DNA from 3 places in the Shewanella khirikhana genome. Region 2 is predicted to be linked to each of the others. Evidence: predicted binding sites of a transcription regulator. Region 2 holds the regulator's gene; each other region holds the start of a gene.

Region 1 (4,985 bases), 340 kb from region 2:
GCCGTGGTTGAACGGACGTGCATCCGGGCTGCCAAGGTAGCCACACACCCGGCGGGTCACCGACACCCGGCTGGGTTCGTGGTTGCCGCAGGAAGGACAGACAAAGCCTTTGCTGGTGCAGTCAAATTCGCCGGTAAAGCCGCAGTCGTAGCACTCATCGATAGGGGTGTTGGTGCCATAGTAAGGCACGCGGCTGTAACTGTAGTCCCACACATCCTCCAGCGCCTCGAGGTTGTGCTGCATGTTGGGATATTCGCCGTAACAGATAAAGCCACCGCTGGCGAGTTCAGGGTACGGCGCCTCGAAGTCGATTTTGTCAAAAGGCGACACCTTCTTTTCCACATCCAGGTGGAAGCTGTTGGTGTAATAGCCCTTATCGGTCACCCCGGCAATTACCCCAAAGGCCTTGGTATCCAGCTTGGCAAAGCGGCTGCACAGACTCTCGCTCGGAGTGCTGTAAAGGCTGAAGCCATAACCTGTTTCCTGCTTCCACTGCTCGGTGGCTTGCTTAAGACGCGCCACAATGGCGAGGGCTTTTTGTCTGAGCTGCTGCGAGTCGTACACATGCTCCTCGGTGCCATAGAGGGCATTGACGGTTTCATGCAAGCCGATGTAACCCAGAGAAATGGACGCGCGGCCATTTTTAAAGATGGGCTCGATATCATCGTCAGGACGCAGGCGCACACCGCAGGCGCCTTCCATATAAAGGATGGGCGCGACCCGGGCTTTTACGCCTCTGAGGCGCTCGATACGGCTGTCCAGTGCCTGGCGGGCAATCTGCAAACGTTGCTCCAGCAAGGCGTAAAAACGCTGCTCATCCCCCTGGGCTTCAATGGCAATACGCGGCAGGTTAAGGCTGACCACACCGAGGTTGTTGCGCCCTTCGTGCTCCAGTTCGCCGTCCTTTTCATGCACACCCAAAAAGCTTCTACAGCCCATGGGCGTCTTGAAGGAGCCGGTTACTCTGACCACCTGCTCATAATTGAGGATATCCGGATACATGCGCTCGGAGGCGCATTTAATCGCCATCCGCTTGATATCGTAGTTGCAATCGCCCTGTTTGTGGTTGATGCCGTCACGGATAGCAAACACCAGCTTGGGGAACACCGCCGTTTTGCGGTTCTTGCCAAGACCGGCCATCCGCACCTTAAGGATGGACTGCTGAATAAGCCGCGACTCCCAACTGGTGCCAAGCCCAAAACCAAAGGTCACAAAAGGTGTCTGACCGTTGGCGGTATGCAGGGTGTTCACCTCATATTCCAGTGACTGGAACGCATCGTGACACTCTTTCTCGGTCAGGGCGCGGGCGTACGCCACCGCATCGGTAATCCCCCAATGCAGCGCGGTTTGATAATGCTTGTCATAGCTTTTGGCCACATAGGGCGACAGCACCTCGTCGATACGATTAATGGTTGTGCCGCCATAAATGTGGCTCGCCACCTGGGCGATGATTTGTGCCGTTACTGCGGTGGCCGTGGAGATAGACTTGGGCGTTTCAATCTCGGCATTGCCCATCTTAAAGCCCTTGGTCAACATGCCGCCCAAATCAATCAGCATGCAGTTGAACATGGGGAAGAAAGGCGAGTAGTCGAGGTCGTGGTAATGGATTTCACCGGCCTCATGGGCGGCCACCACTTCTTTGGGCAGAATATGGCGCTTGGCGTAATGGCGCGCCACAATGCCCGCAAGCAGATCCCGCTGGGTTGGGATCACCTTGGAGTCTTTGTTGGCATTTTCATGGAGCAGCGCGGCGTTGGTTTGCTCCACCAGCGAGCGAATTTCCAGATTCAGACGGCTGCTTGCTTCGCGGCACACATCGCGGTCGTGACGATACTCAATATAGTGACGGGCCACTTCCTTGTTGGGGCCTTCCATCAGGCAGTTTTCCACCGCATCCTGCAGTTCGTGGATGGCGACTTCGTCTTTACCGGCAACCTGCGCCGCCACAATGGCAGCCACGGTGGCAGCATAGTCGTTATCGATAACACCGGCAGCACCCTGCGCCGCAATTACCGCATCCCTGAGTCTGGTTTCATCGAACGCAGCACGGCACCCATCCCGCTTGATCACCACTGGCATCGCTAGATCCTCTTTGTCGAAGCCAACACTATATGTTGAGCTTATTTTTTATCCAGATACAAAATGTAGTGTATTAGGCGACAAATACCAGAGCGATACCTTGATATGGATCATGTTTGGGAAAAAGATAAATCTCCCCTTTTTGAAAATCTGTGGCAGGTAGCCTTTTAAAAATCTGCCCCTTGACCCACGGCAAAACAGCAGGCACGCAGCAGCAAAAAATACCCGCAAGCCACCCTCAAAAAAGCAAAAAGCCGGTTCAAAAACCGGCTTTGGCAGTAAGGAGTCAGGCGCTATTGCCCAAGGCTTGCCTCAATCAAATGAGCCTGAGCCATCACGGCAGCATATCCGGCATCGATGGCCTCGGCGGCGCGGTGAAACTCCATGGTGCCAATGTCTGCTACCTTGGGCACCAAACAGACATCGGGCGGATCGCCCATCAGTCGTGCCCGCTTGTGGCGCTGCTGGACAATTTCCATCGACTGGCTCATCACCGCCAGCATCCCGGGGTCGTCACGACTGCCGAGGGAAAACTTATCCGACAAACTGGCGACATAATCCCGCCCCCGCGCCAGCAAATCCATAAAACCGCCCTCTTGCTCGGCCAGCGCCTGGGTTTCCTCCTGGGGCGAAATCGCCTCGCTGCGAAGGTCAACCGGCAACGCCTGAATGCGGCTGCGACGCTGACCATCCAAATCCACCGCAATCACCACATCCACATCCAACGCGCGACAGGCAGATACCGGCACCGGATTGACCACAGCGCCATCCACCAACCAGCGATGGCCCTGACGCACGGGCGGTAAAATCCCCGGCATAGAGCAGGACGCGCGCACCGCATGGCGCAAATCGCCCTCACGAAACCAGATCTCCTGGCCGCTGTAGAGATCAGTCGCCACCGCAATAAAGGGCATGGCCATGGTTTCGATGTCCATCACCCCCATGTGGCTTTGCATTACATCGAATACCTTCTCGCCGCGAATAAGCCCGCCGCGGCGCCAACTCAAATCCATCAGCCCCAGCACATCCCAGCTGGAAAAACTGCGTACCCAGGTCTCAAGCGCATCCAGATGACCGTTGACATACGCGGCGCCAACCAGCGCCCCGATAGAACAGCCCGCCACCCGGTCGGGTTTAACGCCGAGTTCATTCAGCGCTTTGAGCACGCCAATATGGGCCCAGCCTTTGGCGGCGCCGCTGCCAAGGGCGATTCCAATGCGGGTTTGGGTCATGGACATTTCTCCATCCATAAGAAAAGTAACGGTGGGCAACGACTATAAACGACAAGCGCCGGCGGGTGCCAGCGCTTGAACTTAAGAACTCCGGGCTTTGACCAGGTAACCGAGCCAGCCAAACCAGGACGAGAAGGTAACGGCCAAAATCCACCAGCCCTTTTTACGGGCGGGCATCACATCGGACAGACCAATGTGTAACACCGGGATCATCCAGCCGAAAATGACTATCGCAAGCGCAATCCAAAAATCCATTTATTGCTCCAAAGACATCCGCAGCGAGTGTCTCGGGTCGTTTTTTATTTATGGTTGTTCAAACATAAGTCAAAAGCATCACTGGATAAAGTGCTTGCGTCACTTTTTTGACGAATATCACGGATATCGACACCCCATCACGCTAGGCAGGCCGCACCAAACAACCCCAAATGCCGCCTGTTGCCTTGCTTTAGAGAGTGTCATCAGGTTGCCATGGCGCCAAAGCCCCGTTGGCGCTATAATTCCCCGCTTGAATTTTTCCGGAGACCATCCATTGCAATTTTCTGATTTTTCCCTCGATAAGCGCCTCTTACAAAGCCTGAAACACATGGGCATTGAGACGCCTACTCCCATCCAGAGTCAGGCCATTCCGGTTGCCATGAGCGGCCGTGATTTGATGGCCTCATCCAAGACGGGGTCGGGAAAGACGCTGGCATTTTTGCTGCCGGCGCTGCAACGGGTGATTTCCACCAAGTCCCTGTCGAAGCGTGACCCCAGGGTATTGATTTTGCTGCCAACCCGAGAACTGGCCCAGCAGGTTTACGCCCAGCTGCGTCTTCTGGTTGCCAACACCCAATACCGAGCCATCAGTGTGCTCGGCGGTGAGAACTTCAATGACCAGGCCAAGGCGCTGGCTCGGGATCCTCACTTTATTGTGGCCACGCCAGGGCGTATTGCCGATCACCTGTCGCAAAAGCACCTGTACCTGAATGGTCTGGAACTGTTGGTTCTGGATGAAGCCGACCGTATGCTTGACCTGGGTTTTGCGCCTCAGCTTAAAGCCATCAATGCAGCTGCCGACCACCGTCGCCGCCAGACCCTGATGTTCTCGGCCACTCTGGATCACGGCGAAGTGCAGGAACTGGCGGGTGAGCTGTTGGAAAACCCAGAGCACGTTGCCATTGATGCGGTGCATCAGGGCCATGCTGATATTGACCAGAAAATTCTGCTGGCCGATCACCTGGACCACAAGCAGGCGCTGCTTGAAAAGCTGCTTGAGCAGGACGATTTCCGCCAAGTGATGATTTTTACCGCCACCCGTCAGGACACTGAGCGTCTGGCCAGCTTGCTGGCCGAAAAAGGCCACAACACAGCGGCCCTGTCCGGTGAGCTGCGCCAAAGCCAGCGCAACCAGATCATGGACGGCTTCAGCCGTGGCCACTGCCGCATTCTGGTGACCACAGATGTGGCCTCCCGCGGACTGGACATTGGCACTGTATCTTTGGTGGTTAACTTCGACATGCCCAAATTTGCCGAAGAATACGTGCACCGCATTGGCCGCACAGGCCGCGCCGGTAACAAAGGCAGTGCAGTATCGCTGGTTGGCCCGAAAGACTGGGACAACTTCCTCAAGGTGCAGCTGCTGCTTCGCAAAACCTTTGAATTCAGCACCCTGCCCGGCCTTGAGGCCAGCTTCAC
Region 2 (4,985 bases):
GGGTAACCGCCTTTTCCAGGTTCACCGCCTGGCCGGGGCGATACTCGCCAAAGCCGGTCAGCTTAACGGTTTCGGCTGACACATCAGCCACATAACCATCGGCAAGGCATTCCACTACGGTCAGACACACGCCGTTGGTGGCAATACTATCGCCAAGACGCACATCGGATAAATCCAGCTTGCCACTTGCTACCGTCAGGCGAATATCATCGCCCTTGCGATCGATTCGTCTTAAATGGCCTACGGCTTCAATGATCCCGGTAAACATAAATCCTCTTTAGGCTCGATGCAGCAGCTGCTGACACTCAGGCCACAGTGAAGGTAAAGCGCCAATCCTGGCCCAGTTTGCGCTCATCAATAAGCTTAAGACCCGGCAACTCAGCCATGGTCTGATAATCGGGCAGCTGCAGCATATCGCGGCCATGGCTGCCAAGGAGTTTGGGGGCCTGATACAGCACCAGCTCATCACAAAGCCCGGCGGCGATAAAGGCGCCGGCGAGGGTGCCGCCGGCTTCCACCAGCACCCGGTTGCAGTTTTCACCCAGGTGATTCAAGAGTGCGGCAAGGTCGATACGGCCATCACCGCCCGGCAAGGTCAAACAGGTGACAAAGTCCGGCAGTGAATGCAAAAATTGGGCATCGTAGGGCTCGGCCGATACCAGCAAAATCGGGCCAGCAATACCAAAGAGTTTGGCATCGGCGCTCATGCGCCGCTGGCTGTCGAGCACAACGCGAATGGGCTGGATAAGCTCGGCTGCCGATAAGGAAGCGCCGAGGCTACCAAGCTCGCCATGGCGAACATTGAGGCTGGGGTCATCCAGCAGCACAGTATCTATGCCGGTGATCAGAGCACAGGACATGGCGCGCAGCCTTTGCACGTCGCGGCGCGCCTCTGGCCCTGTGATCCATTTGGACTCACCGCTTGAGAGCGCGGTTTTACCATCGAGGCTTGCACCCACTTTTACGCTAACGAACGGGCGGCCACGCTCCATTCGCGACAAAAAGCCCGGGTTCAGTGCCCGCGCCTCGGCTTCCATCAAGCCGTGGGCCACCTCGATACCGGCGTCCTGAAGCAGCTTAAGCCCCCTGCCCGCCACCTGCGGGTTCGGGTCGGTCATGGCGACAACAACACGCCTTAAACCATTATCAATCAGCGCCTTGGCGCAGGGCGGCGTGCGGCCATAATGGCTGCAGGGCTCGAGGGTGACATAGGCTGTGGCGCCGCGGGCGCGGTCACCGGCTTGTCTCAGTGCATGCACTTCGGCGTGGGGGCCACCAGCGCGGATATGCCAGCCTTCACCGACAATCTCACCGGCGTCATTCACTATCACGCAACCGACATTGGGATTGGGGCGAGTGGTGTACTGGCCACGTTTGGCCAACATGATGGCGCGGGCCATCATGGCATGGTCATGTGCGGAAAACTGGCTTGTGACGGATGTGCTCATGGATGGTCGCCGCGCTGCTGCTTTTTCTGAAACCCTGATGATTGCTGATGTGTTTATTTCTGCAGTCTGGCGATGGCTTCACCAAACTCAGATACGTCTTCAAAGGCGCGGTAAACAGAGGCAAAGCGGATATAGGCCACTTTATCCAGTTCAATCAGGCTGTCCATCATCAGGTTGCCAATCATCTCTGAGGGGATTTCCCGCTCGCCGGTGGCGCGCAGGGTCGACTTAATCTTGTTCATCGCCTGATCAATCTGATCGATGGACACAGGGCGTTTTTCCACAGCTTTGAGCATGCCGCTGCGCAGCTTTTCATCATCGAATGGCTGACGGGTGCCATCACGTTTGATGACCCTTGGCATCACCAATTCGGCGCCTTCAAAGGTGGTAAAACGCTCGTGGCATTCGGTGCACTCCCGCCGACGCCTTACCTGATGCCCTTCTCCCACCAGACGGGAGTCGATCACCTTGGTGTCGGTTGCGTTGCAAAATGGACAGTGCATGGGGCCTCCTGGCGCGCTGATTGAAGGGCAAATTGAACAGCAATACAAATAAAAATGGCCGCTATCGCAGCGGCCATTGAGTTTATCCTATTCAGGTTAAAAGGTTAACCGTAAACAGGGAAACGAGCGCACAGTTCCAGCACCTGACCTTTAACGCGTTCGATAACGGCGTCATCGTTGGCGTTGTCCAGCACGTCACAGATCCAGTGAGTCAGCTCACGGGCTTCGGCTTCTTTGAAACCGCGGCGGGTGATGGCTGGGGTACCGATACGGATACCTGAAGTCACGAATGGAGAACGTGGGTCGTTTGGCACTGAGTTTTTGTTCACAGTGATGTTGGCACGGCCCAGAGCAGCATCGGCTTCTTTACCGGTCAGCTCGCGACCAATCAGGTCAACCAGCATCAGGTGGTTGTCGGTGCCGCCGGATACGATTTTGTAACCGCGCTCGAGGAACACTTCCACCATGGCCTTGGCGTTAACCACAACCTGCTGCTGGTACACTTTGAATTCTGGCTCCAGCGCTTCTTTGAAGGCTACCGCTTTACCGGCGATAACGTGCATCAGCGGGCCGCCCTGACCACCTGGGAATACCGCTGAGTTCAGCTTCTTGTACAGGTCTTCGTCGTTGGCAGCAGACAGGATGATACCGCCACGAGGACCGGCCAGGGTCTTGTGGGTGGTAGAGGTCACTACGTGAGCGTGTGGAACCGGGTTTGGATACACGCCAGCGGCAATCAGACCGGCCACGTGGGCCATGTCTACAAACAGGTAAGCGCCAATCTTGTCGGCGATTTCGCGCATGCGGGCCCAGTCAACGATGCCAGAGTAGGCAGAGAAGCCGCCAATCATCATCTTTGGCTTGTGCTCAACGGCCAGACGTTCCATTTCGTCGTAGTCAATCTTGCCGGACTCATCAATACCGTAAGGGATGATGTTGTACAGCTTGCCAGAGAAGTTAACCGGTGAGCCGTGGGTCAGGTGACCACCGTGGGCCAGGTTCATGCCCAGTACAGTGTCGCCTGGCTGCAGCAGGGTCATGTACACGGCGCTGTTGGCCTGAGAGCCGGAGTGTGGCTGTACGTTGGCGAAAGTGGCACCGAACAATTCTTTGGCGCGCTCGATGGCCAGGCTTTCCACGATGTCGACATACTCGCAACCACCATAGTAACGCTTGCCAGGATAACCTTCGGCGTACTTGTTGGTCAGCTGTGAGCCCTGAGCCTGCATCACGCGGGGAGAGGTGTAGTTCTCAGAGGCGATAAGCTCGATATGCTCTTCCTGACGACGGGTTTCGTCTTCAATCGCCTTGAACAGCTCGGGATCATAGTCGGCAATATTCATGGTCTTCTTCAGCATTGGTCACTCCAGCTGGCAAATCTTATAGGTAGGGTTGCGCGGTATTCTACTCTGCAATCGATCACAATCCCAGCCGCAATATGATGAAAATCCGTCTCGGTACGGATGACTGTGTTTCATCATCAAAACAACCCGCAGCGGGATGGGATTTCACATCGCCATCTGGAGAATAACGCCCCAACTTGGTAAACTTCGGCCAATTTTCAGCGCTTAATTCTATTTGTAAATCGCAGAGAGACGACATGGCTCAGTTTGTTTACAGCATGCTGCGGGTTGGCAAGATAGTGCCGCCCAAGAAGCAAATCCTTAAAGACATCTCCCTAAGCTTCTTCCCCGGCGCCAAGATTGGTGTTCTGGGTCTGAACGGCTCGGGTAAATCCACCCTGCTGCGCATCATGGCCGGTATCGACACCGAAATCGAAGGTGAAGCCCGCCCCATGCCCGGTCTCAAGATTGGTTACCTGCCCCAGGAGCCACAGCTTGACCCGAACCAGACAGTGCGTGAAGCCATCGAAGAAGCCGTTGGCGAAGCCAAGCGCGCCCTGACCCGTCTCGATGAAGTGTACGCTGCCTATGCCGAGCCGGACGCCGACTTCGACGCCCTGGCCAAGGAGCAGGGCGAGCTGGAAGCCATCATTCAGGCTCAGGATGCCCATAACCTGGATAACATCCTCGAGCGCGCCGCCAACGCCCTGCGTCTGCCGGAGTGGGATGCCAAGATTGAAGTGCTGTCGGGTGGTGAGCGCCGCCGTGTAGCCATCTGCCGCCTGCTGCTCGAAAAACCCGAAATGCTGCTGCTTGACGAACCCACCAACCACCTGGACGCCGAGTCTGTGGCCTGGCTTGAGCACTTCCTGCAGGAATACTCAGGCACAGTCGTGGCCATTACCCACGACCGTTACTTCCTCGACAATGCCGCCGGCTGGATTCTGGAACTCGACCGCGGCGAAGGTATCCCCTGGCAGGGCAACTACTCCAGCTGGCTGGAGCAGAAAGACGCCCGTCTGAAGCAGGAAGCCGCCACCGAGAGCGCCCGTCAAAAGACCATCTCCAAGGAACTTGAGTGGGTGCGTCAGGGTGCCAAGGGCCGTCAGTCCAAGGGCAAGGCCCGTATGAACCGCTTTGAAGAGCTGAACAGCTCCGATTACCAGCGCCGCAACGAGACCAACGAGCTGTTTATTCCGCCCGGACCACGTCTCGGCGACAAGGTAATTGAGGTGCGTAACCTCACCAAGAGCTACGGCGATCGCATCCTTATCGACAACCTGTCTTTCAGCGTACCCAAGGGCGCCATTGTGGGCATTATCGGTGCCAACGGTGCCGGTAAATCGACCCTGTTCCGCATGCTGAGCAGCGCCGAGCAGCCAGACAGCGGCGAAATTGACATCGGTGAAACCGTGAAAATCGCCTCGGTTGAGCAGTTCCGTGATTCCATGAACAACAAGGCCACCATCTGGGAAGAAATTTCCGGCGGTCAGGACATCATGCGCATCAACAACATGGAAATCCCAAGCCGTGCCTATGTGGGCCGCTTTAACTTCCGTGGTGCGGATCAGCAAAAAATCATCGGTACCCTCTCCGGTGGTGAGCGTAACCGTGTGCACCTGGCCAAACTGCTGCAGGCAGGCGGCAACGTGCTGCTGCTCGACGAACCTACCAACGATCTGGACGTGGAA
Region 3 (4,985 bases), 970 kb from region 2:
ACCTTCGAGCTCTTCGAGGTTATCGATGGCACCCAGGTTCAGCGCTGACAGGGTACACAGGGCGATTTCACCATTGGTGTCGTCCACGCTTTCCAGTGGCTTGGTTGGCAGAGCAATTTCCAGACACAGGTTGGACTGACGAATTGGCGCCACGCTTGAGTCGAACGGGCTGTGGGTGTTGCAGTGATCCACGTTCTGAATGTAGATACGGCCAGTTGAGGCGCGCTCCTGCATCATCAGCGAGAAGAGTTCAACCGCCTTCATGGTCTTCTTGCGGATGCTGCTGTCCTGCTCGTACTTGGTGTACAGGCGCTCGAACTCGTCCTGATCTTCAAAGAAGGCGTCGTACATGCCTGGCACGTCGGATGGGCTGAACAGGGTGATGTTCTCGCCCTTGATCAGACGCTGGTACATCAGCTTGTTGAGCTGCACGCCGTAGTCCAGATGACGGATACGGTTATCTTCCACGCCACGGTTGTTCTTCAGTACCAGCAGGGATTCCACTTCCAGGTGCCAGATTGGGTAGAACAGGGTGGCTGCGCCGCCGCGAACGCCGCCCTGAGAGCAGGACTTCACTGCGGTTTGGAAATACTTGTAGAACGGCAGACAGCCGGTGTGGAAGGCTTCGCCGCCACGGATTGGGCTGCCCAGGGCACGGATGCGACCGGCGTTCACGCCGATACCGGCACGCTGACTGACGTACTTCACGATGGAAGACGCAGTGGCGTTGATGGAATCCAGGCTGTCGCCACACTCGATCAGTACGCAGGAGCTGAACTGACGGGTAGGGGTGCGCACGCCGGACATAATCGGCGTAGGCAGGGAAATCTTGAAGGTAGATACCGCATCATAGAAGTCTTTCACGTACTTCAGACGGGTTTCTCTTGGATAACCGGCAAACAGGCAGGCGGCCACCAGAATGTAGAGGAACTGGGCGCTCTCGTACACTTCGTGGGTTACGCGGTTTTGCACCAGATACTTACCCTCAAGCTGCTTAACGGCAGCGTAAGAGAAGTTCATATCACGCCAGTGATCGATATAGCTGTCGAGGATATCCAGCTCTTCCTTGGTGTAGTCTTCGAGGATATGGCGGTCGTACTTGCCCATGTCCACCAATCTGGCCACGTGCTCATACAGTTTTGGCGGCTCAAACTGGCCAAACGCTTTTTTGCGCAGGTGGAAGATGGCCAGACGGGCTGCCAGGAATTGATAGTCAGGAGACTCGGGCGAAATCAAATCGGCCGCGGCCTTGATGATGGTTTCGTGGATGGCTTCAGTCGGGATGCCATCAAAAAACTGCAGGTGCGATCGCAGCTCTACTTCAGAAACCGAAACATTCTTTAAGCCTTTGGCTGCCCAGGTAACTACGCGGTGGATTTTGTCGAGATCGATCTGCTCGCGCTCACCACTGCGTTTAGTGACTGTCATGTTGCTATTCATCGAAGATAGGCCTTATAGATTGGTATTGCCCAACATATCCCTGTAAGCAATCGTCACTCAAAATCCCTGAAACACCGCTGGATGCCGAAAGAAACACCGTTTCGAGGAGAACGTCTCTGGTGTGTGAGATTGCTACCAATACACAAGATATGGTGCTTATTAAAAGTTAAGATACAAGATAGTGAGGTGAGAGGGTATTTGCAAGTAGGAAATCTTTGGAGAAACTGTGGATATCTTGAGGAAAAACCGAAACGTTAGTAGAGGCTAACTTTGAAGGTCAGTTTCTGTGTGCCATGTCACTTGTATGACAGTTTTTTGACCGTGTCAGATCTCGGTATCGATCGCTTATCTTGCAAGCGATCGCGCCGGGAAGATCTGCTGGCAAAATAACCAGCCTCAGCACAGCCGGACGACTTTAGTTGGCTGTGGTCTGCGCACCTTAAGGGAAGGCGTGCTTATCCTTAAGGCCGCACTGATTGTGTTGCCTGTTAACTGGCCCTCGCAAGCCCAAACTCATAACCCAAGTTGTGTTAGAAGCGACAGCGGATGCGCAAGCGTCACATCCACAGGCCAGCTGTGGATATCATCGCCGGCGCTGATATAGCCCCAACTTGCGAGCGCGGCCGTCATGTGCGCTGCGCGGGCGGCTTCCATATCCCGTTTGGCATCACCAAGGTAAACAATGTGGCGGGCAGCGCGATTAAGCTGGCTTGCGGCCAGCAGCATGGGCGCGGCGTCTGGTTTCCCGCGGGTGACACTATCGCCACTGATTAAGGCTCTACAGCTTGAAGCCAGGCCAATGCGCTCAATCAGCGGCCTGGCAAAGCAGGCGGCCTTGTTGGTCACTATGCCGTAGGGGATATGTGCGCGGCCAAGGGCATCCAGCAGCGGCGCTATCCCTTCAAACAGCTGGCAATGGCGGCCATTGACTTCGGCGTAATGTGACAGCAGCGATTGCTGCAATAAGCTGGCCTGCTGGTCGGGAATCGATGGCTTGGCAGCACGCACCAGCGCCATACTGCCGTGTGAGGCCGCGTGACGCACCTCATCCAGCAGAACACTGGCGAAACCTGCGTCATTGAGGGCAAGGTTGAGCGCAGCCACCAGATCCGGCGCTGTATCGACAAGCGTGCCGTCTAAATCGAACAGCACTCCCATTTGTGTGACTGCTGCCGGGTCAGTTAGTGACGCCATTGTGCTTTCGGCCGCAAGCGGGTCAATCAAGGGGCTTTTCCGTGGCAATCATGTAATTCACATCCACCCGGGATGTGTAGCGGAAGGTGCTGGTGAGCGGATTGTAGGTCACGCCAATGGCGTCCTTGCACAGAAGCTCTGTGTGGTCGACCATCTCAATCAGCTCAGACGGCTTGATGAACTTGCCGTGGTCGTGGGTACCCACCGGCAGCATTTTCAGCAGGTACTCGGCACCGAGAATGGTTTCGACATAGGAGCGCAGATTGCGATTGATGGTGGAGAAAAACACAAAGCCGCCTGGCTTTACCATGTCGCAGCAGGCCTGGATAACCGACAGGGGATCGGGCACATGCTCCAGCATCTCCATGCAGGTGACTACATCATAATGCTCAACGTGGCTCTCGCGATGGCCTTCAGCGGTGGTTTGCAGGTAATCCAGCGAGACACCGGTTTCCAGCGCGTGCAGTCGGGCGACTTCCAGTGGCTCAGTGCCCATGTCAATGCCGGTGACCTCAGCGCCGATACGCGCCATGCTTTCAGACAAGATGCCGCCGCCGCAGCCCACATCCAGCACCTTTTTACCGAACAAACCACCACAGGTCTGATCGATATAGTTAAGCCGCAATGGGTTTAACTGATGCAAGGGTTTGAATTCGCCATCGGGATCCCACCAACTGGCGGCCATCTTTTCGAATTTGGCAATTTCCTGGGTATCAACGTTCATGACTTCTGACATAGCGGCCCCGAAATTCGGTCGGGCAAGGCTCCGGCGCACAGGCAGGTAACCAAGCGGATTTTCTATTAATGTGGCGCCATTATATCTATTCCGTTGCGTAAACGAAGTGCAAAGCGGTGCGGCGACCGTCAAACACAGTAAATAAGGCGTCACAGATGCTTTTTTAAGCGTTAGAGGGTAAAAATTCAGCAATCAAAACCCAATCCACACTCGAGCTAAAAAAAGCCTTATCGGCTTTTTGGCAGCATTTGCATCGAGATGATAAAAATAATAACGCCTTTTCAATAGCATAAACTTGATTTTCATCATGACTGAGACAGTCATTTTCCCCCTGCCACGGGAGAATCGAATCAGGGGGTTTCGACATTAAATTACTGTGTTAGAATGCCAAATCACGTTTGAAGGCTCGACAATGACACGGAAAACGACTTGTCAGCTAATTTTCAGGGGATCGAGCAGTTTATGACTGATTTGGCTTCATCTATTTCGCCAATTAATATCGAAGACGAACTCAAGAATTCGTACCTGGATTACGCCATGAGCGTGATCGTGGGTCGGGCACTGCCGGATGTGCGTGACGGCCTTAAGCCTGTGCATCGCCGTGTGCTGTTCGCGATGAACGAACTTAAAAACGACTGGAACAAGCCTTATAAAAAGTCGGCACGTGTGGTCGGTGACGTTATCGGTAAATATCACCCACACGGCGACAGCGCTGTATACGACACCATAGTTCGTATGGCCCAGCCGTTCTCGTTGCGCTACACCCTGGTAGACGGTCAGGGTAACTTCGGTTCTATCGACGGCGACGCCGCAGCAGCAATGCGTTATACCGAAATCCGCATGGAAAAGCTGGCTCACGAGCTGCTCGCGGATTTGGAAAAAGAAACGGTAGACTTCGTGCCCAACTACGACGGCACCGAACAAATTCCTGCCGTTCTGCCTACCAAGATTCCTAACCTGCTGGTGAACGGTTCATCCGGTATCGCCGTGGGTATGGCCACCAATATTCCGCCTCACAACCTGACCGAAGTGGTTAAAGGTTGTTTGGCGCTGATTGAAGAGCCCGAGCTGTCGATTGAGCAGCTGATGGAGTACATCCCGGGTCCTGACTTCCCAACTGCCGCCATTATCAATGGCAAAAAAGGCATCGAAGAAGCCTATCGCACAGGTCGCGGCAAGGCCATCATGCGTGCCCGCGCCGAAATCGAAACCGAAGACAACGGCCGTGAGCGCATTATTGTCACCGAGATCCCGTATCAGGTGAACAAAGCCCGTTTGATTGAAAAAATCGCCGAGCTGGTAAAAGACAAAAAGATTGAAGGCATCAGTGGTCTGCGTGACGAGTCCGACAAGGACGGCATGCGCATCGTGGTGGAAATCAAGCGCGGTGAAGTAGGCGAAGTGGTTCTGAATAACCTCTACGCCCAAACCCAGATGCAGTCTTCCTTCGGCATCAACATGGTGGCACTGGCCAATGGTCAGCCTAAGCTGTTTAACCTCAAGGAGATGCTGGAAGCCTTTATCCTGCACCGCCGTGAAGTGGTTACCCGCCGCACCGTGTATGAACTGCGTAAGGCTCGCGACCGCGCCCACATTCTGGAAGCGCTGGCGGTTG

Evidence for each region. The regulator NrdR, encoded in region 2, represses ribonucleotide reductase genes. The targets are predictions, from matches to a motif close to AAACACNANATNTNGTGTTT.
Region 1: the regulator NrdR is predicted to act here: its motif matches at 2,103-2,122, upstream of nrdD (anaerobic ribonucleoside-triphosphate reductase).
Region 3: the regulator NrdR is predicted to act here: its motif matches at 1,579-1,598, upstream of nrdA (class 1a ribonucleoside-diphosphate reductase subunit alpha).

Annotation. Positions count from the first base shown of each region.
Region 1 covers NZ_CP020373.1:987,835-992,819, reverse strand. Annotated here, with positions in the region: gene nrdD (anaerobic ribonucleoside-triphosphate reductase) at 1-2,079, opposite strand, end outside; gene rssA (patatin-like phospholipase RssA) at 2,373-3,311, opposite strand; gene STH12_RS21415 (hypothetical protein) at 3,393-3,566, opposite strand; gene STH12_RS04180 (DEAD/DEAH box helicase) at 3,841-4,985, shown strand, end outside.
Region 2 covers NZ_CP020373.1:643,809-648,793, reverse strand. Annotated here, with positions in the region: gene STH12_RS02765 (riboflavin synthase) at 1-268, opposite strand, end outside; gene ribD (bifunctional diaminohydroxyphosphoribosylaminopyrimidine deaminase/5-amino-6-(5-phosphoribosylamino)uracil reductase RibD) at 306-1,448, opposite strand; gene nrdR (transcriptional regulator NrdR) at 1,502-1,951, opposite strand; gene glyA (serine hydroxymethyltransferase) at 2,056-3,309, opposite strand; gene ettA (energy-dependent translational throttle protein EttA) at 3,552-4,985, shown strand, end outside.
Region 3 covers NZ_CP020373.1:1,614,968-1,619,952, forward strand. Annotated here, with positions in the region: gene nrdA (class 1a ribonucleoside-diphosphate reductase subunit alpha) at 1-1,440, opposite strand, end outside; gene STH12_RS06995 (HAD family hydrolase) at 1,954-2,634, opposite strand; gene ubiG (bifunctional 2-polyprenyl-6-hydroxyphenol methylase/3-demethylubiquinol 3-O-methyltransferase UbiG) at 2,657-3,370, opposite strand; gene gyrA (DNA topoisomerase (ATP-hydrolyzing) subunit A) at 3,833-4,985, shown strand, end outside.